2 regions of the Lysinibacillus sp. Ag94 genome follow, and region 2 is predicted to be linked to the other one. Evidence: a T-box and tRNA genes for the amino acid it is inferred to sense, from the RefSeq annotation. Region 2 holds a T-box; the other holds one or more tRNA genes.
What was found. A T-box is a leader RNA that pairs with one kind of tRNA and senses whether it is charged. The one in region 2 lies ahead of serS (serine--tRNA ligase), so its partner is inferred to be a tRNA-Ser.

Region 1: it has a tRNA-Ser gene. The T-box ahead of serS (serine--tRNA ligase) is inferred to sense a tRNA for this amino acid. The anticodon was not compared.

What each region holds. Positions count from the first base shown of each region.
Region 1 is NZ_CP096780.1:3,735,538-3,750,651, forward strand. Features, by position in the region: gene MY533_RS17400 (NAD(P)H-binding protein) at 1-124, shown strand, start outside; gene MY533_RS17405 (S-layer homology domain-containing protein) at 200-2,977, opposite strand; tRNA gene MY533_RS17410 (tRNA-Glu) at 3,406-3,477, opposite strand; tRNA gene MY533_RS17415 (tRNA-Ser) at 3,480-3,570, opposite strand; tRNA gene MY533_RS17420 (tRNA-Asn) at 3,580-3,656, opposite strand; tRNA gene MY533_RS17425 (tRNA-Ile) at 3,661-3,737, opposite strand; tRNA gene MY533_RS17430 (tRNA-Gly) at 3,739-3,812, opposite strand; tRNA gene MY533_RS17435 (tRNA-Phe) at 3,818-3,893, opposite strand; tRNA gene MY533_RS17440 (tRNA-Asp) at 3,908-3,983, opposite strand; tRNA gene MY533_RS17445 (tRNA-Met) at 3,988-4,062, opposite strand; tRNA gene MY533_RS17450 (tRNA-Ser) at 4,112-4,204, opposite strand; tRNA gene MY533_RS17455 (tRNA-Ile) at 4,220-4,296, opposite strand; tRNA gene MY533_RS17460 (tRNA-Met) at 4,304-4,377, opposite strand; tRNA gene MY533_RS17465 (tRNA-Ala) at 4,404-4,479, opposite strand; tRNA gene MY533_RS17470 (tRNA-Pro) at 4,486-4,562, opposite strand; tRNA gene MY533_RS17475 (tRNA-Arg) at 4,576-4,652, opposite strand; tRNA gene MY533_RS17480 (tRNA-Leu) at 4,671-4,759, opposite strand; tRNA gene MY533_RS17485 (tRNA-Gly) at 4,765-4,839, opposite strand; tRNA gene MY533_RS17490 (tRNA-Leu) at 4,886-4,970, opposite strand; tRNA gene MY533_RS17495 (tRNA-Lys) at 4,992-5,067, opposite strand; tRNA gene MY533_RS17500 (tRNA-Thr) at 5,072-5,147, opposite strand; tRNA gene MY533_RS17505 (tRNA-Val) at 5,151-5,226, opposite strand; rRNA gene rrf (5S ribosomal RNA) at 5,237-5,352, opposite strand; gene MY533_RS17515 (cysteine desulfurase family protein) at 5,911-6,990, opposite strand; gene nadB (L-aspartate oxidase) at 7,082-8,668, shown strand; gene nadC (carboxylating nicotinate-nucleotide diphosphorylase) at 8,625-9,485, shown strand; gene nadA (quinolinate synthase NadA) at 9,472-10,575, shown strand; tRNA gene MY533_RS17535 (tRNA-Glu) at 10,749-10,820, opposite strand; tRNA gene MY533_RS17540 (tRNA-Ser) at 10,823-10,913, opposite strand; tRNA gene MY533_RS17545 (tRNA-Asn) at 10,923-10,999, opposite strand; tRNA gene MY533_RS17550 (tRNA-Ser) at 11,004-11,076, opposite strand; gene MY533_RS17555 (DMT family transporter) at 11,506-12,405, opposite strand; gene MY533_RS17560 (MgtC/SapB family protein) at 12,830-13,546, shown strand; gene MY533_RS17565 (cation diffusion facilitator family transporter) at 13,562-14,557, shown strand; gene MY533_RS17570 (hypothetical protein) at 14,787-15,114, opposite strand, start outside.
Region 2 is NZ_CP096780.1:715-15,828, reverse strand. Features, by position in the region: gene MY533_RS00070 (SPFH domain-containing protein) at 1-245, shown strand, start outside; gene MY533_RS00065 (TM2 domain-containing protein) at 499-741, shown strand; gene serS (serine--tRNA ligase) at 829-2,109, opposite strand; T-box leader at 2,179-2,402, opposite strand; gene pdxT (pyridoxal 5'-phosphate synthase glutaminase subunit PdxT) at 2,452-3,015, opposite strand; gene pdxS (pyridoxal 5'-phosphate synthase lyase subunit PdxS) at 3,017-3,901, opposite strand; gene MY533_RS00045 (MocR-like pyridoxine biosynthesis transcription factor PdxR) at 4,007-5,431, shown strand; gene asnB (asparagine synthase (glutamine-hydrolyzing)) at 5,455-7,293, opposite strand; gene MY533_RS00035 (D-alanyl-D-alanine carboxypeptidase family protein) at 7,396-8,727, opposite strand; gene guaB (IMP dehydrogenase) at 8,868-10,331, opposite strand; rRNA gene rrf (5S ribosomal RNA) at 10,630-10,745, opposite strand; gene MY533_RS00020 (patatin-like phospholipase family protein) at 11,450-12,343, opposite strand; gene MY533_RS00015 (methyl-accepting chemotaxis protein) at 12,539-14,224, opposite strand; gene MY533_RS00010 (ATP-grasp domain-containing protein) at 14,261-15,114, opposite strand, start outside.

The DNA of each region.
Region 1 (15,114 bases), 900 kb from region 2:
GATAAAGGAAAACCTGACGGATATGCCTGGTACAAAAATTACGAATCAAGATATAGCCACTTTTATCATTGATCATATTGATAATACAAAATACGTGCATAAAGCACCGTTTATCTCCCATTAGTGAAATCGCAATAAAAAGATAGAAAATAGCATGCTGAGAATATATCCAGCATGCTATTTTTTAATTAAAGATAAATTATCTTTGTACTGTAATTGTTTGAGAAGTGAAATCTAATTTATTCCCATTGAAATCCATAATATCATTACGAGGTGAAGCTTGAACCGTAACACTTCTGCCGTTTTCAAATAAATAGCTATTCTGAGGTATTGTAATTAATACTCTATCATTACCTTGTGGATAGGTAGTTGCTGCTACCGAAGAACCATTCACGGTAATATTAAAATCCAAATTATTAACGTTTATTACTGGTTCACTGAAAACAAGCTCTAATGTTTGTGAATTACTAACATTAACAGTTACAACCTTTGGTGCATTATTTTCTTTAAGGTTAATGGATGTACGCACCTCATCAAATGGTTCCATAGAGTTTGCTGCTCTTAAGCCTTTAATCGTGAAGTTGCGTGTGCCATTAAAATAATTTGAATCTTTTTTCAATGTGAGCTTAATACGATTTAAATTGGATCCCTCTACAACAGCACTTTCTACCTGAGCATTATCAATGCTATAATTTTGAACATTTTGAGCAAGTGCTGGATCAACAGGATAATTGAAATTTAAATAAACAATATTATTATCTTTAATAGAATAATCTGTTGCAGATGTTTGAATTGCATTGTATTGCGATAAAGCTAATTTATTGCCATTTATATTTAAATCACCGTTACGTGTAAATTTAACGTTTGGCACTTCAGTGATTGGCACACCGTATAAATTAGTAACATTAAATAAATTTAATTTGCCGTCGTAAAGAGCTCCCTTTGTATCATACATGCCTAGCAGTCCTGCCATTTTAACACGTAATTTCGTAGGTTGATCTTTTACAATCTGAATATCACTTTGAGGTCCTCTTGATACCTCATATAAAATGTAATTATTGACGAATTTCCCAGTAAATGATGCTTTTGCGTTAACGCCTAACTGTACTGGCTTATCGAAAGTTAATTGTAAATATTCTACACTATCACCGTAAACAATTTCAGAATTTATTAGCGCTGGCGCTTTGTCATCTCTTATAAAGTTATACGCTGTTGAGAATGTTGCCGTTTCACCTGATAAGTCGGTTATTACACGACTAGAAGCTGTCCCAATCGTTGTAATTCCTTGAAGCGAGCTTTTTGGATCCACCGTAACATTAAATAAACGACCATTTTTAGGATCTTTCTCTACAGAATTCACAGAAATTGAAGTCTGGCCGCTTTTCACTGAAAGGTCATATGAATAAAGTGGTTGAATTTCCTCTGAGAACAATAGCTGGAACGTATTTGGTCCAGTTTGTGTAACAGAAGATAGTGTCGGCGGAACACCATCCTTATCTCCCTTTTTCACTGTTACCGTAGAAGGGTTCGGTGAAATAATATTCCCTGCCATATCTGTTGCCGCTACGAATGTAATTTGAACAGCTGTACCAGGCGTTAAATACACACCATTCATTGTTGCAGCTGATAAGTCAAATGTTGCTTCAGTTGAGTTTTGCTCAATGCTTCCAACTACATTCGATACCTTTGTACCATTTGCTAATGTAAATTGAATGCGCTCATTTGGAAATGCTGCCATTGGCTTAGAAAACTGCACTTTAACGATTGAAGAATTTTTTCCTTGCGTTGTGCCTAAAATCGTAGGCGCTTGTGTATCTCCAGCAATAACAAAATTCGCATCTACTTTTTGAAGCACTGTACCCTTTTCCGCTTTGATGTTGCTGAACACATAACGATGTGTACCTTTTAATGGTTCATTCATTGTAAAGATGATTGATTTTTTATCAGCACTGATTTCTGTTTTTATAACCGATAGTGCTCTTAAAGTATCGACATTAGAGAAAGCTACAACATTATCCTGTAATTTCCCATCTGCTTTTATCACAGAAAGTGGATCAATCGCTTGGTTAAAAACAACTTTAATCTGAGAAGCATTAATGCCCTCAATTGATTGTACATTTAACTCATTCACTTCATATGTAACAACAGCGGAATATGACTTGTCATTAATCTTGAAATCTACCTTCGTTTCTACATTTTCAGTAAGCGGTGTCGCTAATGTTACCTTTTGGCTTGTCCCATCTGTTAATGTTACCTGTAGTGTTTTTGCATCTATAACTTTAACTGTTTGGATGGACACTTCAGGGCCTCTTACCATTTCACCGATATTCGTCATTGAACGATGTAAAAATGATGAAAATTGACCACGTGTTAGTGTCTTTTTCGGATTAAATGTCGTTACATTTGTAATTTTTGCATATTCTAATGCGATGATAGCCTCATGATTTTCTGGTGAAGCTACTTTTAAATCTGTAATAGATGATTTAAAGTTTTCTTTTTTATACATCGCAATTAAATCGATATCGTAAACTTTTTCAATTGCACGTACTAAAATAGAAGCCATTTGTTCGCGCGAGATATATTCGGAAGGTAATAACTTATTGTTAGTCCCTTTGAAAATACCATTATCATTTATAAGCGCTGCATACTGTAGTAATTCTTTATCTTTTGAAGATGTAGGCATGTCTGTAAAACGTACTTTTTTATTGTAGTCTGCTGGCACTTGGAAGTGTTCTAATACTAGCCATTTCCCTAAAAATTTCGTTACATTGCCTTTCGTAAGGACCCCGTTTGGCTTAAATGTACCATCTGGATATCCAGCTACAATTTTTGCATCTGCTAGTGCCAAAATGGCCTCTTTATGGTCACTTTTTGCTATGTCTGTAAAATTAGCCGCACTTGCAGTAGGAACAACTGCTGCAGCAATTAAAGCAGCAGAAGCTGCACTCATAATCCATTTACTCTGCTTTTTTTTCACATTTATTACCTCCTATGAATTCTATTCATTCCCATTATAAAAGAAAGATAGATATATTCCAAAGGATATACCAATATTATGACCATTTACCATGGATTATTTGTCCAATTCAATAGTGAACACAAAGCAAATACTAAATATATTAATTTTTTCTAAATGAATTGCCTAATTTTATTGTTTTATTTATGAGAGGGACGCGGATCTTAAGGTTGTTTTTTAGCTTTTTAGAAAGTGTAGAGCCAAGGCCAAATGAAGGTTATACACGATTATCTCTAAACGTGATAAGCGGAAGAATAATGAATAAGCGGACTCGATGGAACGAGCATTCTAGCTGCAACAGCGGTACGACGGAAAGGAATTTTCGTAGTTTGATAAAGTACCATAAAAAAAATGCAGTAGATGTAATGTACATCTACTGCATTTCAGTATGACCCGTACGGGATTCGAACCCGTGTTACCGCCGTGAAAGGGCGGTGTCTTAACCACTTGACCAACGGGCCAATGGCGGAGAAGGAGGGATTTGAACCCTCGCGCCGGTTACCCGACCTACACCCTTAGCAGGGGCGCCTCTTCAGCCTCTTGAGTACTTCCCCACAAAAAAATGGCTCCGAAGGCAGGACTCGAACCTGCGACAACCTGATTAACAGTCAGGTGCTACTACCAACTGAGCTACTTCGGAATAATGGTGGGCCTAAATGGACTCGAACCATCGACCTCACGCTTATCAGGCGTGCGCTCTAACCAGCTGAGCTATAGGCCCTTGGAGCGGGTGATGAGAATCGAACTCACGACATCAGCTTGGAAGGCTGAGGTTTTACCATTAAACTACACCCGCAAATATGGTGGGTCAGGACGGAATCGAACCGCCGACACTTAGAGCTTCAATCTAATGCTCTACCAACTGAGCTACTGACCCATATTTTTAAAAAATGGCGGTCCCGACCGGGATCGAACCGGCGATCTCCTGCGTGACAGGCAGGCATGTTAACCGCTACACCACGGGACCATTTTGGTTGCGGGGGCCGGATTTGAACCAACGACCTTCGGGTTATGAGCCCGACGAGCTACCACTGCTCCACCCCGCGTTAATAATATATTCTTTTCGAGTTTTTCAAGCACCATTTAACTATAAAATGGAGGAGGTAGAGGGATTCGAACCCCCGCGCGGTGTTACCCGCCTGTCGGTTTTCAAGACCGATCCCTTCAGCCAGACTTGGGTATACCTCCGTAATATTATATAAATGGTGGACCTTGCAGGACTCGAACCTGCGACCGGACGGTTATGAGCCGTCTGCTCTAACCAACTGAGCTAAAGGTCCTTTAAGATGGCGGCAGAGGGGATCGAACCCCCGACCTTACGGGTATGAACCGTACGCTCTAGCCAGCTGAGCTACGCCGCCAGGATCTTTATACTGGTTATCTTTTATGGTGGAGCCTAGCGGGATCGAACCGCTGACCTCCTGCGTGCAAGGCAGGCGCTCTCCCAGCTGAGCTAAGGCCCCATAAAATGGTCGGAATGACAGGATTCGAACCTACGACCCCTTGGTCCCAAACCAAGTGCTCTACCAAGCTGAGCTACATTCCGATAAATATTAATTTGGCGCGCCCGACAGGAGTCGAACCCATAACCTTCTGATCCGTAGTCAGACGCTCTATCCAATTGAGCTACGGGCGCTAATGATTAAAATAAAAATGGTGCCGAGGGCCGGAATCGAACCGGCACGGTAGTCACCTACCGCAGGATTTTAAGTCCTGTGCGTCTGCCAGTTCCGCCACCCCGGCACATTTGGAGCGGAAGACGAGGTTCGAACTCGCGACCCCCACCTTGGCAAGGTGGTGTTCTACCACTGAACTACTTCCGCATGTGCATAAGATTTATTTATCCTGGCAATTATGAAATTTTAAAAATGGTGCGGGTGAAGGGAGTCGAACCCCCACGCCTTGCGGCGCTAGATCCTAAGTCTAGTGCGTCTGCCAATTCCGCCACACCCGCATATTTTGTTGGCAATTTAAATGGTGAGCCATGAAGGACTCGAACCTTCGACCCTCTGATTAAAAGTCAGATGCTCTACCAACTGAGCTAATGGCTCAAAATGGTGCCGGCGATAGGAGTCGAACCCACGACCTACTGATTACAAGTCAGTTGCTCTACCAACTGAGCTACACCGGCAAATGGTGGAGGATGACGGGCTCGAACCGCCGACCCCCTGCTTGTAAGGCAGGTGCTCTCCCAGCTGAGCTAATCCTCCTGGGTATTATGCCTAGCGACGTCCTACTCTCACAGGGGGAAGCCCCCAACTACCATCGGCGCTAAAGAGCTTAACTTCCGTGTTCGGTATGGGAACGGGTGTGACCTCTTTGCCATCATCACTAGACTATTATTTTCAATATACTTCGTATGCTGAAAATCTTATGTATTTCGTTTTGAAGTTTTTATTACCTGTCCTTCAAGACAAGAATTATTGTATAACGTTTTCTCACATAGTGCAACACTTTTTTATAAAAGAAAAGAAATCATTACTTTTCGAAGATATTTTTGTAATGTAAGAGAAATTATCACTCTGCTATTTATTATAACAATTGATTAATTAAAAGAAAACAATTAATTTACAGAAGTGTTTTTAGCTATTTTAATTCATGAAAATATTTGAGCTACTCTATTTTCTGACTGTCGTGACACTTCGCTTTTAATCTGCAACAGGATCAATCAGAGTAGCTCTTCGTTACAATCAATTAAAAAAGTAAAATATACACGAAAAACTATTAATAGATTCAACTAACATGGCTGTTAATTTATCATTTTACAATACAATTATTTCATGATAGTTTTCTAGTTTCCTTTTATCCTCAATCATTTAAACCTTAAATTTCCTCTCAAGTGAAAGAACATTTCTGACGTTGCACTTTCTTATCGAATACATCTGCTAAAGAAGTTAAATAACCGAAAGAGCCATTTGTAATTGAACAATTTCCTCAAATGTTGTTGCGGGACCAAAAGATACTCTAAAAAATTGACGTGCCGCTTCCATAGAGTAGCCCATTGATAAAATCGCCTTCGTACCAGATTCACCATGACTATCACAGGCACTTCCTGTGGAAATACATATCCCCGCTTCATTTAATTTTAACAAAACGTATTGCCCCTCTACTCTTTTCATTAGTACACCACAAATATTAGGCAATTGCTCCTTACTCTCAATTATTTGACACGTTTCTTGTAATTTTTCCTTAAAACATTGACGTAATGCTTCATAGTGCTTCCGCTCATATTGATAATCTTCAATCGCCGTAGCAAAAGCGACAATAGCTGGCGTATCTAATGTTCCTCCCCTTAACCCACGTTCATGCGTGACACCTGGTGCTAATGCAGGAACACGGAGCTTAGGGTTAATATATATAGCTCCACATCCTTTTGGCCCACCTATTTTATGAGCTGATATTGTAATAGCATCTACTTTCTGCTTTAACGGAAGTTTACAGAAGGACTGTACACAATCAACATGCAAGAGAACGTTTGATTGTTTGGCAATCTCGGCTATTTCTTCAATAGGTTGAATAGAGCCTATCTCTGAATTTACATGTTGGATAGTGATTAAAGCCGTATCTTCTTGTATGGCTTCTCGTAGTTGCTCTACATGAATACTACCATCTTGCTGTAAAGGTAACTTCGTGATTACAAACCCCAGTCTTTCAAGCGTATTTAAAGCCGCATGCACGGAAGTGTGTTCAGCTTGTGATGAAATAATGTGCTTCCCTTTATTTGACGCTAAAGCTAATGACAAAATCGAAATTAAATTGCCCTCCGTTCCGCTGCCAGTAAAAATGACACCGTCACTATTTACTCCAAGAGATTTTGCTACGACAGCTCTTGCCTGCTCAACAAAATAATGTGCTTGGCCACCTAAATCATGTAGGCTTGCACTATTCCCATAATACTGCATTGCTACCTCACAATATGCTTTAAGAGCTTTTGGAGTCATTGGAGAGGTTGCAGCGTAATCCAAATAAATCATTTTATTCTTCCCTTCTAGTTCATCAAGTCTTGTTTTCTCTTTTATTTTATGTAAAGATATGTGTCAAGACAACTGTAAAGAAGGTATATGTATGGATGTAATGACAGATGTACTTATTATTGGTAGCGGCGTTGCTGCACTTCAAACTGCTCGACTACTCGAAAGACATTTTCTAGTTCAGATAGTTACAAAATGTTCAATTAAAATGAGTAGTTCTTATCGTGCTCAAGGCGGTATTGCTGCCGTTACAAGTCAAGAAGATCATCCAAAGTTTCACATTGCTGATACGTTAATTGCTGGTGAATATCATCATGAAAGAAGGAATGTTGAAATACTAATAGAAGACGGTACAGAAATTATGAGTGATTTATTAAATGAGGGCTTTCCAGTTGATCGACAAATTGATGGGTCCCCCGCTCTAGGCTTAGAGGGGGCACATAGTCATCACCGTATTTTACATGCAGGTGGTGATCGTACTGGCCAAGTAATAATCGATTATTTACTCAGACAACTTTCATCTAATAGCGTTGTGAATTGCTATGAAATGGCTTACGAGCTTTTATTGAATACAGATGGTGATTGTGTTGGTGTTCTGACAAAAGGAGCAGAGGGAACGAAGCGCTACCTTGCCCACCACGTCATTCTAGCGACAGGAGGTGCGGGCGCTTTATATTCTTGTACGTCTAACTTTGCTACGAATACTGGTGATGGTATCGCTTTAGCATATCGTGCTGGAGCTGCTATCAGTGATATGGAATTTATGCAATTTCATCCGAGCTTACTTTGGTGTGGAGGGCGGGCCAAAGGATTAGTCTCTGAAGCTGTCCGTGGCGCCGGAGGAAAGTTTGTCGATGTACTGCGTCATCCCATAATGAAAGGCATTCATGAGCAGTTGGACTTAGCACCACGCCATATTACTGCACATGCATTATTTAATAAACGTGCTGCTGGGCAGGAAACCTTTATTGATATTTCAAGTATCGAACACTTTGAAGAAAAATTCCCTACGATTGCTCAGCTTTGCTATGACAATCATGTTCATTTACAAAATGGATTAATCCCTGTAGCACCAGGTAGTCATTTCTTAATGGGTGGTGTTGTTGCTGATGACAAGGGAAGAACATCTATTCCTAATCTATATGCAATAGGTGAAGTTGCTTGTACCGGGGTGCATGGTGCCAATCGTTTAGCTAGTAACTCTCTTTTAGAAGGCATTACGTTTGGACAAAGAACCGCCCAATACATTATTCAAACAGGTTGTAAGCAAAATAGTTTCGTAATTGATGACAATCATCATCAACAAACAATGCCATCATTATTTACAAAAGATCAATTACGACAAATGATGATGCACACATTAGGCATTGTGCGAAATCCAATCGATATGGAACAATTCGTACAACAATTGCCCTCAATGCAAACACTTCTTCATGTTGATTTAGAGAGCTTAAATCGGCAGGAACTCGAACTTTACATGATGCATATTGTCGCTACATTAATGGCGCACGCAGCCATTACACGAAAAGAAACTCGTGGAGCACATATTCGCATTGACAGACCACAAGATGATCATTATTGGGCAAACCGTTGGATCATTTTTCAACAAGGACAGATGAAAGTGAGGAATTCATTATATGAATATCATCAAACTCGAGGAATTGCTAAAACAATTTTTTAATGAGGATATAGGTGATGGGGATTTATCGAGTGAATTTATATTTTCTCCAGAACAGCAGGGATCTTTTTCTTTTTATGCGAAGGAGAGCGGCATTTTTTGTGGAGCCCCTATCATTAAGCATGGATTTCTTCTTCTTGATCAATCTATGGATATTATCCTTTATAAAAAAGATGGTGACAAAGTCAATGCTGGTGATATTCTAGCCGTTATCCAAGGACCACTTCAAAAGTTATTAATGGGTGAGCGTGTAATTTTAAATCTTATCCAGCGCATGTCCGCTATTGCTACAGCTACAAATTTAGCGGTACGAGAAACAGCAGGTACAAATGCGAAAATATGCGATACACGCAAAACAATGCCCGGAATGCGTATGTTAGATAAGTATGCTGTTAGAATCGGTGGCGCCTATAACCATCGCAATGGTTTATACGATGCGATAATGCTAAAAGATAATCATATTGCTTTTGCAGGTAGTATTACTAAGGCCGTACAGCTAGCCCGTGAAAAAATTGGTCACACCATTAAAATCGAAGTCGAAATCGAAACAAAAGCACAATTGGATGAAGCAATTGCAGCCGGCGCAGATATCATTATGTTTGATAATCGTAGCCCTGAGGAAATACGTGAATGGCTTCCCGTAGTTCCACCACATATTGCTACAGAAGCTTCAGGCGGCATTTCACTTCATAACTTAAATGCCTATGCAGAAACAGGTATTCAATGGATTTCACTCGGAGCACTAACACATTCAGTAAAAGCCTTCGATATTAGTGCACAAGTAAAAACGAAAGGAGCTAATTCCATTGTCCATCACTAGCTTATTACAACAAACATCACTACTGCCAGAGCATTATCGTGGATTATCTGAAAATGACATGGAATCTCGCATTTTAGCTATAAAAAAGAAATTAGGTAGTAAGCTCTTCATCCCTGGACATCATTATCAAAAAGATGAAGTGATTCAATTTGCAGATGCAACAGGGGATTCCTTGCAGCTTGCTCAATTATCAGCGGCTAACAAGGAAGCTGAACATATAGTATTTTGTGGCGTACACTTTATGGCGGAAACAGCTGATATGCTCACAACTGAACAACAGCATGTTTATTTACCTGATATGCGTGCAGGCTGTTCAATGGCAGACATGGCAGACATTTATCAAACAGAACAAGCATGGCCGATTTTACAAGAACTCTTTGGCAATACAATTATCCCTCTAACATATGTTAATTCTACTGCTGCTATTAAAGCATTTACTGGGCGTCATGGTGGAGCCTGCGTAACATCGTCCAATGCAAAAGAAATGGTTAAATGGGCATTTACGCAAAAACCACGTATTTTCTTTTTACCAGATCAACATTTAGGAAGAAATACTGCGTATGATTTAGGAATACCGCTTGAAAATATGGCAGTTTGGAATCCTCATACAAATATGCTTGAGACAGATCAGTCTCCAGAAAACATTCAAGTCATCCTATGGAAGGGACACTGCTCCGTTCACGAAGGTTTTACAGTTCAGCATACGGAGCTTATACGTCAAGCTCATCCAACTATGCGTATCATTGTTCATCCTGAATGTAATCGTGAAGTTGTTGCGGCTGCAGATAAAGCAGGTTCTACAAAATACATTATCGATACGATTAATAAAGCACCGAGTGGTTCAGCATGGGCAATCGGTACTGAAATGAATCTTGTTAATCGGATAATCCAGCAGCACCCTGATAAGCATATTATCTCTTTAAATAAGAACTTCTGTCCTTGCCTTACAATGAATCGAATTGACCTTCCTCATCTGCTTTGGTCCTTAGAAAGTATAGAGAAGGGGCAACCACATAATCGTATTCAAGTAGATGCTCACACTGCTGAAGAAGCACGTAGTTCACTTGAAAGGATGCTATTAAGAGCATAAAGACAAAACGTCTACTCATTTCTGGTAGACGTTTTGTCATTTATAATTACTAAGTCTTTTTTGCAAGCATGTTGTGAAATTCATTATAAATAAATTTCACCTTAGAATCTTAAAAACTATTTTAATACAAAAAAAATACAGTAGATGTACATTACATCTACTGCATTTCAGTATGACCCGTACGGGATTCGAACCCGTGTTACCGCCGTGAAAGGGCGGTGTCTTAACCACTTGACCAACGGGCCAATGGCGGAGAAGGAGGGATTTGAACCCTCGCGCCGGTTACCCGACCTACACCCTTAGCAGGGGCGCCTCTTCAGCCTCTTGAGTACTTCCCCACAAAAAAATGGCTCCGAAGGCAGGACTCGAACCTGCGACAACCTGATTAACAGTCAGGTGCTACTACCAACTGAGCTACTTCGGAATAATGGTGGGCCTAAATGGACTCGAACCATCGACCTCACGCTTATCAGGCGTGCGCCGGTTTCCCGGAGTTATCCCAAACTATAAGGTAGGTTGCCCACGTGTTACTCACCCGTCCGCCGCTAACGTCAAAGGAGCAAGCTCCTTCTCTGTTCGCTCGACTTGCATGTATTAGGCACGCCGCCAGCGTTCGTCCTGAGCCAGGATCAAACTCTCCATAAAAAGAAATTTGATTAGCTCAAATTGTTTTGCTGGCATCATGTTTGATGTCCAAAATTTTGTTTCGTTCACTAACTCAAGGTTAGTTACTAAAAACTTTATTGATTACGTTTTGCTTGTTCAGTTTTCAAGGTTCATGTTGATGTCGTTGTTTTCAGCGACTTCTTTATATTAACATTTAACTCATTTCATGTCAACAACTTTTTTTAAATTCTTTTTTCAAATCTTTTTTCAAGTCGTCCTTCTTGTTAAGGACAAGTAATAATATATAATATAGCAATTTAAAAATCAAGCTTTTTTTGAAAAAAGTTTAAAAATCTTTTTCTCATCAACTACAAATAAGAGAATTCCTACTATAACAATGAATCCACCAATAATTTGTGTGGCTATTAAATATTCATTAAAAATAAGAAGCGCTAAAATAGCCGCGCCAATTGGTTCAAATAAAATCGCAATGGAGACTACATTTGTACTAACGTATTTAATTGACCAATTAAATAGAGTATGACCAAATAAATTAGGAACTATCGCTAATAAAATAAACCATATCCAGTCCATAGTTGAATAAGGGCCGAACGATTCCCCCTTAATAAGAACATAGATAAACAATGTAATTGTACTAACAGCATAAACAATCATCGTATATGTCACAAGGGATAATCTTTTCCGTACATCTTGTCCAAATAAAAAGTAAGCTGTAACGAGTGCGCACGCGACAAGAGCAAGCATGTCTCCATAAAATGCAGTACCATTAAGTTTAAAATCTCCCCAACTAATTAAAATACTACCGACAATAGCAATAACTCCTGCAAAAATGGTTTTCAAAGTAATGTTCTCTTTAAAGAAAAAATAGGTCCCTACAAATGCAAACAATGGCTGTAGTGTAACCAAAACTGTAGAACTTGCTACAGAGGTGTAATTAAGTGATTCAAACCATAAAATAAAATGAAAGGCTAAAAATATGCCAGCAACAGAAGAAAATAGCCAATCACGTATTCTTAATTTCTTTACCTCGTTTGTGTACTTCCAAAAAAACAGAGGAGCCATTATTAACACCGAAAAGAACATACGGTAAAACGCAATAACTCCCGCTTCTGCATTTGCTAATTTCACAAATATGGCTGACAAGGATACAGAAATTACGCCAATAAAAATAGGAATGTATGGATGAATTTTGGCTTTCTCCATTAAATCCAACCTCCAATAAATTTTACCTCGGCATCATTACGTCTGGATTCGGCTTTATGTCCGCATAAAGGACCCCTTTCCAATTCCGTGTCATCCGCCGGAAACCTTAACTTATATTCGTATTACTGTCACTACCTATAAAGGTTAAGACATTTGTTGCTGTCGCTTCGCTTTCGCACAGAAAACATTTGTTGCTGTCGCTTCGCTTTCGCACAGAAAACATTTGTTGCTGTCGCTTCGCTTTCGCACAGAAAACATTTGTTGCTGTCGCTTCGCTTTCGCTCCCAAAAATATGTGGTGAAAGAAATTAAAAATACTTATACTTCATTACGATCGTGATGTACAATACAAAAAAGTAATGTACATATAATAATGACACCTTGCATATCTCTTAGCAATACGAAATATCTGTGGAGGGTTGCGTATGGAAACCTTGGAAAATATGATTACATATGAAGTTGGCATAAAATTAGTAATTGCAGCCACATTAAGTTTAGTAATCGGTATCGAAAGGGAATTAAAAAAGAAGCCTGTAGGATTAAAAACAAGCTTAGTTATCGCTACATTTAGCTGTTTATTAACTGTCATTTCGATTGAAACCGCCTATTCAACACCCCCAAGGTCAGAAATCAACATTACAATGGACCCTTTACGCTTGGCTGCCCAAATTGTTAGTGGGATTGGATTTCTTGGAGCAGGTGTTATTCTAAGACGAGGGAATGATAGTATCTCAGGTTTAACAACTGCAGCAATGATCTGGGGAGCTGCTGGGATAGGGATTGCTGTTGGCGCAGGCTTTTATATAGATGCTACATTAGCTGTTATTATCATTGTCTTCGGAATTGAGGTTTTATCGCCGTTTCTAATGAAAATAGGACCAAAAAGAATTCGTATGCGAGAAATATCATTGAAAGTTCAGATTAACAATGATGACAATAGTGAATCCTTTTTACAATTCTTAAAGGAAAACAATATTATTATTGAAAACATACGCATTCAAGATGTTCCAAATGATACTAATGTTTATCACGAATTAGATTTACGCTTATCATTAATAATCTCTGATAACTTACTGTCATTTTATCGTTCATTACGAGCACTACCCTATATAGAAAAAATCGAAATGGAAATTTTAAACTAGTTGGAGGATTCTTTCGTGGTAGAAATAATAAAACTATTAAAAAACGGGAATAAGCCCTCTCTGTTGGCAGCAGTAGTCAATGCTTTTTTAGGAATTATTAAAGGTATTGCCTTCTTCTTTACAGGTAATGTTGCCATGTTTGCAGAAATGATGCACTCACTAGGAGATGCAGCAAACCAATTATTCGTTTATATCGGCTCAGCGCTGTCGAAAAAAGCACCGACAAAACAATTTCCAGGAGGCTTTGGCCGAATTGTAAATTTAGTTTGTCTTTTTGCTGTTATAATTGTAGCTATCCTTTCTTATGAAACCGTAAAAGAAGGCTGGCATCATTTTATACACCCTGCCGGAGAATCTAAAGGAATGTTCATTGCACTTGGCGTATTATTGATCGGTATTGTTTTAGAAGGGTCAGTTCTTGCAAAAGCAGCCGTTGAAATACTACATGACGCTGGACAGGAAAAAGCGGGAATAATAACAGCTATCCCTAAAGCTTTCCCTTATTTAAATCGCGCAAAACCAGCAACAAAATTAGTATTCATGGAGGACTTAGTAGCTACAGGTGGTAACGTGTTGGCCTTCGGTGCTATTTTAATTGCGCACTTTACAGGCTGGGCAAATATAGAAGGACTCGTTTCAATGATTATTGGCTTTATGATGTTCTATGTTGTAGCAAAAGTGTTTCTCGATAATGCACGTGGAGTTATTGGGGAAACAGACGAAGAAATGCTAAATCATATTGCTCATCTTGTAATGGATGACCCAAACATTAAAGATATTGTTCGCCTAGAAGTCATTAAAGAAGGTGAGTTTTTACATGTGGAATTAGTTGCTGAAGCTGACCCCAACCTATCACTCGCTTTTCTAGATGATGTACGCGACCATTTAACAGAGGTCATATTAAGTCAGAAGGGTGTATCGAAAGTGGCCATTTTATTTGATGAGGATGATGGAAAACAAGATTGGGTGCATATTGGCGAAAGACCGGAAAACTCAACATTTAAACAATAACTTATTATCCAAAACATTTTAAATGAGATAAATAGCCAATTGCCTTTTTCTCAGGCAGTTGGCTATTTTTTATATCAGCACTAGATGATTTTGTTCTCGTTTAACTTCTTCTGTATCTTCCATTAAGCAATCTAAAATCTCTTCATTATTTAAAACATTTCTTCTGCATTTGTAATCTCTCTTCCATCTGCATAGCAACCTAATATGAAATTACCTGCATAAGAGTTTTTCAATACATTAGGGTGCATAGATTGGTAATGTACCTCTGCAATCGATTCATCATTTGATGAGTCACCAAATAATGTTTTAAAGCACCTTTTAAATCAATTGCAATAGCTGTATCTGCTAGTATACTTCGATAATAAACTGGCACTATTTCAGTATTCCCTAAATAAGGTTTTGCTTCTACTACAATTTCCCCAGAAGGACATACAAAAACTTGTACATTTGCTTTATTTACACCATCTGTAAAGGTAATATTCGTTTGGCCACTTTGTAAGCTTTTTAAAAATATACTTTGCTCAACGATATATCCCGTGACAATTTGGTCATTCTCA
Region 2 (15,114 bases):
AAATATGTCCTTCTTGCCATGGTAATATCGTATCTACTAGTAAGTTTTGCAACTTATGTGGTGAAAATTTAACGCTAAAGGTCATTACATGTCATTCTTGTCAGAGTGAAAACGAGGAATCATCAAAATTCTGTTCTTCTTGTGGAACTAGTTTACACAAGCCTGTTTGTTCATGTGGACAAGAACTAGATGTTACTTCGAAATTTTGTAATAACTGTGGTACTCCAGTCGAATCAATTCAATAGATAATCATAACAATGTAGTTAAAAACAATACATCGGAAAATGTAAATTAAACAAGTATCATTGATTAGGAGATATTGACATGAAAAATATCGAATGTCCACAATGTGGAGCAGCGGCTGATGTTACATTAGCTCAATGTAAATATTGTGGTGAAAAATTCAATTTCCAAAAAGAACAGCAAATTGTGCATCAACCGGTTTATCAACAGCAATCACAGCCTGTATATCAAACGCAGCCCCAATATTCAGCTCCTATGTATGATGGCATCGATCCTTCTTGGCCTATAAAAAATAAAACAGTCGCAGGGGTACTAGCTATCTTTTTAGGTGGAATCGGAATCCATAAATTTTACTTAGGGAAAATTGGACAAGGTATATTGTACCTCATCTTCTTCTGGACATATATTCCGGCCCTTATAGGCTTTATAGAGGGCGTTATTTACTTGCTTTCTAACGAACATAACTTCTCTGTGAAACATCGCGTTCGACCTCGCTAACCTACTGTAAAAAAAGAAAAGCTACTGTTGAGATTAGATATTTTCAACAGTAGCTTTTTCTTTTAGCCGCTTCGTTTCCGACTTGGTTTACTTTGGAGCGATTACTTCTTTTCCGCCCATATATGGTCTTAATACTTCAGGAATCACTACGCTTCCGTCAGCTTGCTGATAGTTTTCTAGGATTGCTGCTACTGTACGACCGATTGCAAGACCTGATCCGTTTAATGTGTGGACATACTCTGGTTTTGCATTTGGCTCACGACGGAAGCGAATATTTGCTCGGCGTGCTTGGAAATCTTCAAAGTTAGAGCATGAAGAGATTTCGCGGTACATATTTTGAGCTGGAATCCACACTTCTAAATCGTACTTTTTCGCTGCAGTAAAGCCTAAATCAGCTGTACACATTTTTAGTTTGCGGTATGGTAATCCTAATAATTGCAGTACTTTTTCTGCATGACCTGTTAATAGTTCTAGCTGTTCATAAGATTCTTCTGGTTTTACAAAGCGTACTAATTCTACTTTGTTGAATTGGTGTTGGCGAATTAAACCACGTGTATCGCGACCTGCAGAACCTGCTTCTGAACGGAAGCATGCACTATATGCTGCAAAGCCATGTGGTAATGCTTCAGCTGGTAAAATTTCATCACGATAGAAGTTCGTCACAGGTACTTCTGCTGTTGGAATCATGAAATAATCTGTGTCATCTAACTTAAAGACATCTTCTTCAAACTTAGGTAGTTGTCCTGTCCCTGTTAAGCTATCACGATTGACAATTACAGGTGGTAGCATTTCTTCATAGCCATGCTCTTCTGCATGTAAGTCCATCATAAACGTCATTAATGCACGTTCTAAACGAGCGCCAAGACCACGATAGAATAAGAAACGACTACCCGTCACTTTTGCACCACGTTCAAAGTCTACAATTTTTAAATCTGTAGCGATATCCCAGTGTGCTTTAATGTCAAAATCAAATGTTGGAATCTCACCCCAAGTATATTCCTCTACATTATCGTCCTCTGTTGTGCCAACTGGTACAGATTCATGTGGAATGTTCGGTAAACGCATCATCATATCTTTAAAGCGTTCTTCTACATCATTTAATTGGACATCTAGCTCTTTAATTTCATCGCCAACTTGACGCATACGTGCAATAACTTCATCCGCATTTTCTTTATTGCGCTTCATGATCGAAATTTGTTCAGATACCTTATTACGTTCAGCTTTAAGCTCCTCTGTTTTTGCAATTAATTCACGACGCTTTGCATCTAATTGTTCAAAATCGTCTAAGTTTCCTAAATCCTCATTACGTGTTAATAGCATTTCTTTAATTTCCGCGAAATTGTCGCGCACGCGTTTAATATCTAACATCTTCATACCTCCAGTAGATTGTTAATGATGGGAAAAATTTAGTAGGAACACAAAAAAGCCCTCATCCCCAAAAGGGACGAGAGCTACCCGCGTTGCCACCCTAATTGATTAGACACATTGTACTTTGTCTAATCCACTTATTTCATAACGGCATTTCAGCCGGCGACAGCCTACTTCATTCACTTCGACTGCGCAACTCCAGGACGGATTCACAAGTGCTTTTATCAGCTTCCACCACCCGCTGACTCTCTAAAAAAAACGTGCTTGCTACTACTTCCCATCATCGTGTTCAGTTATTTAAATTTTATCCATACTGTACTATATGAAGTGGAAATTTGCAAGTCATACCATAGAAGATACAAAATATTCAAGAATTCGTGCATCTGACGTTAATTCTGGATGGAAGGAACATCCTAAGAAATGGTCGTCTCTTGCTAACACGATCTTGCCTTCATGCTTCGCCAATATTTCAACACCCTCACCTACGGAAACAATATGTGGCGCACGTATAAAGACCGCCGGAATAGCAGCACCTATCTCCGGTATGTCGAGCTTCACTTCAAAGCTGTCTACCTGACGTCCATAGGAATTCCGTGCAACTACCACATCCATTACTGCTAAATGTGACTCATAATCCACTAATTCCTTTGCTAATAAAATCAATCCTGCACATGTTCCAAACATCGGTAAACCTTGCTTTGCAAGTGCGCGAATTGGCTCCAATAGCTCATAGCGATCCAGCAATTTCCGCATCGTTGTACTTTCTCCACCAGGCAAAACAAGTCCATCAAGCTTCTCTAAATCAGCACTTTGTTTTACTAACACCGTTTCGCATCCAAGAGACTCTAACATTTGCACATGCTCTCTTACCGCTCCCTGTAATGCTAAAACACCGATTCGCTTCATCTTACCAGCCTCGCTCTTGCATACGCTCATTTTGACTAAGCTGTGCAATATCGATGCCTTTCATTGGAACACCTAGCTCTTTTGAAATTTCAGCAATTAACTTATAGTCCTTATAATGCGTTGTAGCCTCAACAATTGCACGAGCAAATTTCTCTGGGTTCTCTGATTTAAAAATACCAGAACCAACAAATACACCGTCTGCTCCAAGCTCCATCATTAATGCCGCATCTGCTGGCGTAGCAACGCCACCTGCTGCGAAATTCACTACTGGTAAACGGCCAAGACGCTTAATTTCTCTTAATAATTCAAAAGGAGCACCGAGCAATTTAGCCTCGGTCATTAATTCATCCTCTGTCATACCAACTACCTTACGTACTTGGGCATTCACTTTACGCATATGACGAACTGCCTCAACAATATTACCTGTCCCTGGTTCCCCCTTCGTTCGTAGCATAGAAGCTCCCTCACCAATGCGTCGAGCAGCTTCGCCTAAATCGCGGCACCCACAAACAAAGGGCACTGTGTAATCACTTTTTAATAAATGAAACTCTTCATCTGCTGGCGTTAATACTTCACTTTCATCAATATAATCGACACCCATTGCTTCTAACACTCTTGCTTCTACAATATGTCCAATACGTGCTTTAGCCATTACAGGAATAGATACTGCCCCCAAAACCTCCTCAACAATACGAGGATCGGCCATACGTGCAACACCACCCGCCTTGCGAATGTCTGATGGTACTCGCTCTAATGCCATAACAGCTACAGCTCCTGCCGCTTCCGCAATTTTCGCCTGTTCTGCATTAATAACATCCATAATGACGCCACCCTTTTGCATTTCCGCCATCCCGCGCTTCACTAATTCTGTACCTGTTTGTTTCATGATTTCTAACCTCCACCTTTATGATGAAATTTAGTATAATTGAAATTGACCATATAAAAATATCCAGTTTATAAAATAATCGTAAGGTCAGGAGAATTAATGCACATGGACATGCTCTTATTCCAACTAGAAAAAAATGGTGAAAAACCGCTCTACGATCAGCTTTATAGCGGCATTAAAGAAGCTATTATTACAAAGAAAATAGCAGTAGGAGAAAAATTACCATCAAAAAGAAAATTAGCCGATTTTTTGAATATTTCACAAACAACAATTGAAATTGCCTATGCACAGCTACTTGCTGAAGGGTATATTATGTCTAAATCCCGTGTCGGTTATTTTGTAGAGGAAATTGACGAGCTTCCGTATATTCAGCAGGACACAATAACTTCCTTAAACGAACAACCTAAGAAAAAATCGTACAAAATAGATTTTAATCCTGGTTCCATCGATATTGATGCCTTCCCTTTTCAAACATGGCGGAAATATGCGAAAGAGCTCTTTGATGATGCCTCAAAGGAATTATTATTAACAGGTGAGCCTCAAGGGGAACTATCTTTGCGAACGGAGATTGCTAATTATTTATTTCAATCACGCGGGGTTGTTTGTAGTCCCGAGCAGATTGTCATCGGTTCAGGAACAGAACAGCTTCTACCAATGATTTTGCGCCTCTTTAGTGACAATACTTGTTTTGCCCTTGAAAACCCTGGATATCCAGCTGTGCATCGGATGTTTTCCCAGCATAAGCGAAAGGTTTATCCAATTGCGGTCGATGATGAAGGAATTATCATTCATGAGCTCGAAAAAACTAGCGCTGACGTTGTTTATATCACGCCATCTCACCAATTCCCTACAGGAGCAGTATTATCGGCTACAAGACGTGCTCAGGCTTTAAATTGGGCCTCACAAAGCTCCTCTCGATACATTATTGAAGATGATTATGACTCTGAATTTCGTTATACTGGAAAACCAATTCCTGCACTTCATGCATTAGATCGAAATGATAAAGTAATTTATATGAGTACATTTACAAAATCATTAATGCCGTCCTTGCGCGTCGCTTATTTTGTACTTCCACCAAAGTTACTTGCAGCTTATAATGATGTCTTTAATTACTATTCATCGACAGTACCTCGTTTCGATCAACATATTGTAGCTAATTTTATGCGTGACGGCCATTTTGCTAAGCATTTAAATCGCATGAGAAAGATTTATCGAAAAAAGCATGAAAAACTTACTTCTATTTTAGAAAACTATTCTGATCAAATTAACATTACTGGTGAGCAAGCAGGCATGCATATTTTACTCGATGTACAACATACTTTGTCTGAAAAGCAATTACAGCAGCTTGCTTCCAATGCGGAAATCAGAATCTATCCACTCTCTGATTATCGCTTGGATCACTCCTCACCCTCAAAAGCTCAATTTTTACTAGGCTTTGGAGGCATACCTGTGCATGAAATTGAACCTTCTATCGAAAAGCTAATGCACTGTTGGGCTATACAGAAAAAAAACCAATCAACCTCACGTTAAAAGGTTGGCTGGTTTTTCTTTAATTATGATTCTATTAGCTGAATATTATAAAGCTCAAACCATGTATGAATTTGACCCAGATAAGCTAAAAGCTGTGGCCCTGCCATTAATTGTCCATACCAAGGAACTTTGAAAGAACTGCCACCCGATTCAATGAGCTCTATTAGTTTCTGTCGTTCAAATAATTCATGCAGAATTGAATTTTTGTCCTCCATTATGCCTCTGAGCCATTTTTGAACGCCCGCTGTATAAACTGGATGATACGTTTTAGGATACGGGTTCTTTTTCCGATATAAAACTTCTTCTGGCAATAAATGCTGCATTGCTTTACGAAGTAAACCCTTTTCCATACCGTCTAAATTTTTCATTTCCCAAGGAATATTCCACGTATATTCTACAAGACGATGATCTGCAAACGGCACACGGACTTCAAGACTCGCCCCCATGCTCATACGGTCTTTTCGTTCCAGCAATGTTTGCATAAACCATACCATATTCAAATAAAACATTTCTCGTTGCCTTACTTCCTCAATACTCTCTCCATCAAGATATGGTACTTCAGCAATTGTCTGTGAATAAGCCTGTTGTGCATATGATTCAACTTTTAATTTCTTACGCCATCGCTCCTGTAACATTGTTGATCTTTCAGACAATGAACGAATCCATGGAAAACCTGTAGTCGTTTCTGTAAACCATGGATAACCACCGAAAATTTCATCTGCACATTCACCTGATAGCGCAACGGTAAAATCCTGTTTAATTTCTCGACAAAACCATAATAACGATGAGTCAACATCTGCCATTCCTGGTGAATCTCTAACGATGACAGATTCTACTAAGCAATCGATTAATTGCTGCTGAGAAATTTCTTCAGCATGGTGTGTTGTACTAAAGGTATCTGTCATTTTTTGAATCCAATACGTGTCCGTAGATGTTTGAAAAGCATGTGGATTAAAAAAGCGTTCATTATCCTCGTAGTCTATAGAGTACGTATGAAGTTTGCCTTTATTTTGTTGCTGAAACATGGTAGCAGCAATTCCCGTAATAATACTAGAATCTAATCCTCCTGAAAGAAATGTACAGATTGGTACGTCTGAAACAAGCTGTCGTTCAATAGCATCCGTTAATAAAAAACGGACATGATCGATTGTCTCCTCTAATGACTCTTCATGATGTGTACTTTGTAACTGCCAATACTGCCAAACTCGTATACCCTCTCTAGAAAAACGCATTGCATATCCTGGACGTAACTCATTAATATTGTGAAAAGGTGACTTTCCGGGCGTTCTAGACGGTCCTACAGCCATGATATTTGCTAGCCCTTCCGTATTAACGGTTGTTTTAATCAATGGATGAGCTAATAATGCTTTCACTTCGGATGCAAAAAGTAAACCGCCTTGTTGTTCTGTGTAAAATAAAGGCTTTACACCTAATCGATCTCGGCATAAAAACAGAGATTGTGATTGTTCATCCCATACACCAAAAGCGAAAATTCCATTTAAAAAATCAACACACTGCTCTTTCCATTCAATATAAGCAGTTAATAATACTTCCGTATCTGAATGTGTTGTAAAAAGATGCCCTCTTTGTTGAAGCTCTTTCCTTAATTCTTCTGTATTATAAAGCTCGCCATTATATGTAATGACATAGTTTGCACCATCGTGTACTTTTTTCATCGGTTGCTTCCCACCGATTAAATCTATGACAGCTAGCCGACGATGGCCAAATGCAATATGCTCACTACACCAAATATTTTCATCATCTGGCCCTCGTTTATTTAACGTTTGCGTCATTAACTTTAGAATGTCATTAGTTGTTCTTAAATCCTTTTGAAAGCTAGCCCATCCTGTAATGCCACACATTTAGCCACATCCTTTCGCCTAATAGCGTATGCAGGAAAGCGTAAAAATGTGAAAAGAACACGTGATGTTTTAAAAACATCTACGTGTTCTTTATATTAATTATTAAAATAAGCCACCAACAAAGTCAGTAATGCCACTCCATAAGTTTCCGAAGAAGCTACCAATACCTTGGAAGAATAATGAGATACCACCAGCACGCTCCACAGCCTCTGTTGTAACAACATCGGCTTTAAGGCCCTTACCGTCAATAAAACCGTAATCTGTGCCCTCTGAGCGCTCAATAACTACCTTCCCGACAACTGTATCCTTCTTAACCTCTGCTTCAAGACTCTTTTTATCTAATACTAGTTTAGGTTTATATAAATCTTTCTCAGATGACTTGACCATAAATGAAACTGGTTCTTTAACAGCAATTGCTACTTTGTTTTCTTTACCTTTCGTAACTTTTACTGTTTCTTCATCTTTAAACTTATAGTTTGCTGGAATAATTTCTTGTTTCGAGAATTGTGAGAAACCATAGTTAAGCAATTTAGCTGTTTCATCGAAGCGTGCTTTTCTTGAGCCCTGTCCCTTTGTATCTACAGCTTTCATAACAACAGAAATTAAACGTGTACCATTGCGCTCTGCTGTACCTGTAAAGCAATGTCCAGCAAAGTCTGTTGTACCTGTTTTTAATCCGTCAACGCCTTCATATTGGAACACCAATCCCGGCAACATAAAGTTCCAGTTTTCCATTTTAATTGCATCTTCTGTACCTTCACGGAACGTCTTTTTTGCAATTTTAGATGTTTTTAATACATCCGGATGATCTTTTAGTAAATGATATGCTAATTTAGCTACAGATTTAGCAGGCATTACGTTTTCATCACTTGGTCCAGTACCAGCTGGCTGCATACCAAATAAATCTGCATTATTAAGACCAGTAGAGTTTACGAATTTATAGCCTTTAAGACCAAGCTCTTCGGCTTTTTTATTCATTAGCTTTATAAACTCAGTTTCAGTACCTGCAACTGTTTCTGCAATAGCTACTGTTGCAGCGTTTGCAGAGTAAATAGCCATAGCTTCATATAATTCGCGAATAGTGTAAGTTCCATCTCTACGCAATGGTACATTACTTAACGCACGGTTTTGGGACAATTTATACGTATAATCAGTTACGTGATATTCTTGATCCCATTTAACTGTACCTGCATCAATTGCATCCAATAACAGGTATTCAGTCATCATTTTTGTCATACTCGCAATACCTAGTGCAGTATCAGCATTTTGTTCATATAAAATTTTTCCTGAATCTGCGTCAATTAAAATCGCAGCATCCACATGTAGTCCTAAATCTGATTCTGCATGTGCCTTCGCAGGAATACCTGCTAAAACACTAAATAACAAAACAGGAATTAGGAGTAAGCGAATGACAGTGTTTATTGTCTTTTTCACCCTAAAGCCCTCCAAAAAATAATCTTGTCCTCGACATTTTATCATATATAGTAATGTCCGTGCGCACTCTCTATCATAAAAAAATGCTCTCGTGTCATCTTTGTAGACGATTCGAGAGCATAAAAGTTGCTAGTAATATATTACATCGAATAGTTTGGTGATTCTTTTGTGATTTGTACATCATGTGGATGTGATTCACGTAGACCTGCACCTGTCATACGAACAAATTGAGCATTTTCACGTAAGAACTCAAGGTTAGCTGAACCGCAATAGCCCATACCTGCACGAATACCACCGATTAGTTGATAAATTGTATCTGCTAGTGGTCCTTTGTATGGAAGGCGACCTTCAATACCCTCTGGTACTAATTTTTTAGCATCCTCTTGGAAGTATCGATCTTTTGAACCTTTTTCCATAGCGCCAATTGAACCCATACCACGGTAAACCTTAAAGCGACGACCTTGGAAGATTTCAGTTTCACCAGGAGATTCAGAAGTACCTGCAAGAAGTGAACCAAGCATTACAACGTTACCACCAGCCGCTAGAGCTTTAACGATGTCTCCTGAGTATTTAATGCCTCCATCAGCAATAATTGCTTTACCAAGCTCACGTGCTACTGTCGCACAATCGTAAACAGCTGTAATTTGTGGTACACCAACACCTGCTACGACACGAGTTGTACAAATAGATCCTGGACCAATACCAACTTTTACTACATCTGCTCCAGCTTCAAATAATGAACGTGCACCTTCAGCAGTTGCCACGTTACCAGCGATTATTTCAAGCTCTGGATAAGATTCACGGATAGAGCGAATTGTTTGTAATACACCCTCAGAATGACCGTGAGCTGTATCGATTACTACGATGTCTACTTGTGCTTCAACAAGCTTTTCAATACGTATCATCGTATCTTTTGACACACCAACTGCTGCCCCTACTAATAAACGACCATGTACGTCTTTAGCAGCGTTAGGGAACTCAATTACCTTCTCAATATCCTTAATTGTAATTAATCCAGTTAATTTACCTTCTTCATCTACAATTGGTAACTTTTCGATTTTATATTGTTGAAGAATCTTTTCAGCATCCTCTAGAGTCGTTCCAACAGGCGCTGTAATTAAATCTTCTTTTGTCATAACTTCTTCAATTTTTAAAGAATAATCAGAAATGAAACGTAAGTCGCGGTTTGTAATGATCCCTACTAGCTTTTGGTTTTCCATACTATCAACAATTGGTACACCAGAAATACGGTATTTACCCATTAAATGCTCAGCATCGAAAACTTGGTGAGTCGGAGTTAAGAAGAATGGGTTAGTAATAACGCCATTTTCAGAACGTTTTACTTTTTCTACTTGCTCAGCTTGCTCATCAATCGACATGTTCTTATGGATAATACCGATACCACCTTGACGTGCCATAGCAATTGCCATTTTAGACTCTGTAACAGTATCCATGCCTGCGCTGATCATTGGAATATTTAATTTAATCTTCGGTGTTAGTTGAACTGATAAATCAACATCTTTCGGTAATACTTCTGAATGCGCTGGTACTAATAATACATCATCAAAAGTTAAACCTTCTTTGGCAAATTTAGTTTCCCACATTTTCGTAACGTCCTCCTATAGTTTAAAGAATATTAATTGTAAGATTAACAACGTGCTAAGCTACTGTCAAGAAACTTATAAAAGAAAGACAATTCAGATTTTTCGATGTGGTAACTCTGATAGTCTTTTCGCCCTTTTTTACTATGAAAAATATAGGCTTTTTTAATTTCTTCTACATTTAGAATAGATAATAGTTAAGCTCTGTCTTATTTTAGGCAAGTTTTGCTGAATTATTGATAAATTATTAAGGATTTTTATAAAAAAACAAACAGTCAGCACGCAGCTGACTGTTTACATTGCCTAGCGACGTCCTACTCTCACAGGGGGAAGCCCCCAACTACCATCGGCGCTAAAGAGCTTAACTTCCGTGTTCGGTATGGGAACGGGTGTGACCTCTTTGCCATCATCACTAGACTTATTTAATTGAAAGATTGTTCTTTCAAAACTGGATAAACGGTGCATTGAATGCTTCAAACATTTGGTTAAGTCCTCGATCGATTAGTATTCGTCAGCTCCATGTGTCACCACACTTCCACCTCGAACCTATCTACCTCATCGTCTTTGAGGGATCTTACTTACTTGCGTAATGGGAAATCTCATCTTGAGGGGGGCTTCATGAGTGAAATAGATTATTCGGTATTAGCCCCGGTTTCCCGGAGTTATCCCAAACTATAAGGTAGGTTGCCCACGTGTTACTCACCCGTCCGCCGCTAACGTCAAAGGAGCAAGCTCCTTTTCTGTTCGCTCGACTTGCATGTATTAGGCACGCCGCCAGCGTTCGTCCTGAGCCAGGATCAAACTCTCCATAAAAAGAAATTTGATTAGCTCAAATTGTTTTGCTGGCATCATGTTTGATGTCCAAAATTTTGTTCCGTTCACTAACTCGAGGTTAGCTACTAAAAACTTTATTGATTACGTTTTGCTTGTTCAGTTTTCAAGGTTCATTTATAAATCGTCATCTCTTTATTAAGAGTTAACTTTTATATAATAACATGTTTTATACATAATGTCAAACAGTTATTTTTTATATTGTTCTAGTTGCATGTTTAGCAGCAACTTTTATATAATACCACCCACTTCATAGAACGTCAATAGTTTTATTTGTTTTTTAAAAAGTTTTACAACCTAAACTTTGGCCATGATTTTAAAAATTGAATAGTACGGTTTCTTCCTATTTCTAAAAGCGTTTCTTTCGTCTCTTCATCTAAATCAAATTGTGTGGCGCTATAGTCATCGACAGGAATAAAAATAATATCTCGTTCATGCCGTCTTGAAATATACCTTTCGTCATGAGCATCTTTCATCGTAGTAAATAAAGCTTCAAATAAATTTAATCCGTTTTTGATTTCATGTGGATGTTGTTCTTCTCTACGTCTACTCAATTTAAGTCCTATAATTGGTCGCATCTTACGTCCTTCTCTATCATCAAATACCCATAACGGAAAATTACTCAATACCCCGCCATCTACTATAACTGAATCTCCTTTTCCTGTTTTTAATGTAACAGGCTCAAAGAAGAACGGTATGCCACAGCTCATACGTAAAGCACTTGCTACAGAAAAGTTCCTCGCTTCAATATGATATTTTTGTAAATCGTCTGGTAAAACGATCATTCTGCCATTTGTTAAATCTGAAGCCACTAATTTTAATGAATCTCTAGGTAAATCTCCGAATGTATAAACACCTTTTGCCGCCAATTTCTGAAAAAACCATTTTTCTAATGCTTTCCCTTTATATAAACCTAAATGGTGATAAACATTAACCCACTTCATAAACGGGAAAGGTAAAATTGTTTTCCTTGGATCTAGTAATGAAGGTACATCCAACTCTTCTAACATCGTTTGAATTTCTTTTCCACTATATCCTGCAGCAATAAATGCAGCTAATATGGCCCCAGCACTTGTTCCAGCTACCCGTTTAAAGCGGAAATTTTCAGCTTCTAGTACTTGATACGCCCCAACTAGTGCAAACCCCTTCAAACCGCCACCAGAAAAAACACCATCAATCCACAAAATTTCCTCTCCTTTTTCAGGTAATCGCTACATTATATAAAGAATTATATACAATTAGAACGAACTCAATGAGTATTTTGTCGAATTTACAAACGGCTTTGATACTCGCATACGGATCTAAAAATAGTAAAAGGATTAGCTCTGTTCAAGTTAGAGCTAATCCTTTTAACTTAGTTGTTAATGTTATTACTTAAATTACTTAATTTTAAAATGTGCAATTTGACCTTTTAAGTTTTCAACCATATCATTTACTTGATTAGCTGTTCCTAGCATTTCTTCCATAAAAGCAGATTGCTCTTGCATAGTTGAAGCAATGTTTTGGGTACCTGCTGATGTTTGCTCCAATGATTGCACAGTTGTCTCAGTAGTCCCTAATACTTGTTCAGAGCTTGCTGATATTTGTTCTACTGTTGAAGCAATTGATTGCGTTCGCATGCTAATGTTTGAAATTAGAGATGAGATTTTTTGGAAAGTATCTCCAGCCAATCTTATTGCGACAGTTTCTTGATCAATTTCATCTACTACTCTCGTAATAGCTTCAACCGATTCATTAGAATTGCTTTGCATTTCAGAGATTAATTTAGTTATGTCATTAGCAGATTGAGCAGACTGTTCTGCTAAATGTCTTATTTCATCTGCGACAACAGCAAATCCTTTTCCGTATTCACCTGCACGAGCAGCCTCAATAGCTGCATTTAGTGCTAGTAAATTAATTTGATCTGAAATACTTGTAATGACATTTGTAATTTGTCCTACTTCTTTAGAACGTTGATGCATTTGTTCTGTCATTTGCATAGAGGCTTTTGAAAGCTCGTTAATTGAATCAATTCCTTGTACGGATTGTTGAATGACATTATTACCCTGATTGGATTCTTCTGCTGTCTTAATAGATTCATCAGAGACGTTTGTAGTAGATTCTGTAATTTCTACTATCCCCTGTGATATTTCTCTAATGGCAATTTGATTTTGAATAGCCCCAGTTGTTATCATTTCGCTACTTACTGAAACTTCCTGAACTGCTGCTGATACCTGATTAGCCATTTCTGTCACTTGCTCTATACTTTGAGTCAATTCTTTAGACCCGTTTGCTACATAGTCTGCTGTTGAGGATACATGACCTATAACTTCTTTTAGCTGTACTTGCATACTATTAAAACTTGATGCAAGTTGACCAATTTCATCATTACTTGTATTTTTTATTTCCTGTGTTAAATCACCAGCTGCAATTACTTTAGTATAATCAACAAGTTCATTTAACGGTTTAGAAATTCTTTTAGCAGTGAAATATGCTAGTATACCACTTACTACAATAAATATAAGCGCTAATAATACACATACTTTTATTAATAAATTTTCTAGATCAACTATAAAATCTGCATCTTCATCTAATCCTAAGACAGAATCTGTCCCTTGAACTTGTAAAAATGTTGACTTATGGGCACCGTAATCATCTATATAAATATCACTTGTAACCATTTTAGTTGTACCTAGTGCTGCTTTTTGTTCATCTGTAAACGCTAGTGGTGATAAATACTTATCGTCATTACCTAAAAATAAAATGACTTCTTTATTATCTACTTTACTCATAATATAGACATTTTCTAAATCATACTCTTTTTGAAATGCATTTCCTCTAGACAATAGTTCTTGATATGCACTTTTGTTTGTTTTAGCACTATTGATTAATTCTTTATCAAATAACTCATTAAAATCCTCCATTTTCATTGTTAAGCTCTCTTCAAACTGGGGAATAATATATCCGTCAATTAAACGATCAGCTACAATAAAGATGGCTAAACTAAAAATTGTGCTTATAACAACAATAGGCATTAATACGTTTAATAATATTTTCTTTCTAATTGTCATACCTTTAAACATCATTAACGCTCCTAACTGGAATTAAAAAATTAGTCATTATTAAACAAATACCATTTCTTTTAACGTTATATATTGATTCAGATCTAAATTCAATAACCTTCTATTTTCATTTAAATCCGGTGACTTATGAAAGATTACAGCAAAAGTAGAGCTTTCATTCACATTCATTGGTCGATATTCTAAAATTTCACCAAAGTTTTGTTTAAACGCTTCATGATTAATAGATACAACTTGCTTACAATCAATAGAGGCATCTATTTCAGCACAACAAAAGCTATAAATTGAATCATCCATTTGATTAACTATATTTTCCCAGTCAGGCTTTTCTTGTTTAAAAAAGTACTCACATGCGTTTACACCATATGCATGAACGCCAAGTTCATTTGTCCCGATACCAGCAAATCTTAGTGGATTTACTTCAATAGGAACAATCTGGTCTTTATCGATGCGAATTTCGATATGTATAGGGGCGGACTTTAAAGCGAAAAACGATGAAATAGTTCTTAAAAACTCTTGAATTTTGTTGAGGGACTCGTTTATTACTTGCTTACTCGTATAGTAAATTCTATCGCTCATGTCTTTTTCATGCCTAAACATTCTTTTAAAAAGATTTAGGATAACCGGTTCTCCATCTTCTGTAAAATATACGTCAACAGCGTATTCATCGCCTTCAATTAATTTTTCAATTATAAATGATTGATTATTAATAACTTCGATTGGATACTCTGAACTTGTAACTTCCATTTCAAACTTAAGTTGTTTAATAGTTTCTTTATATTCTTCTACCTTATCAATACGATGTACACCTATACTTGAATATCCTATAACAGGCTTAACAATAATAGGGAAAGGTAGAGCACTAGGATCTAATTCTTCTAATTCTTTTAGAGAAA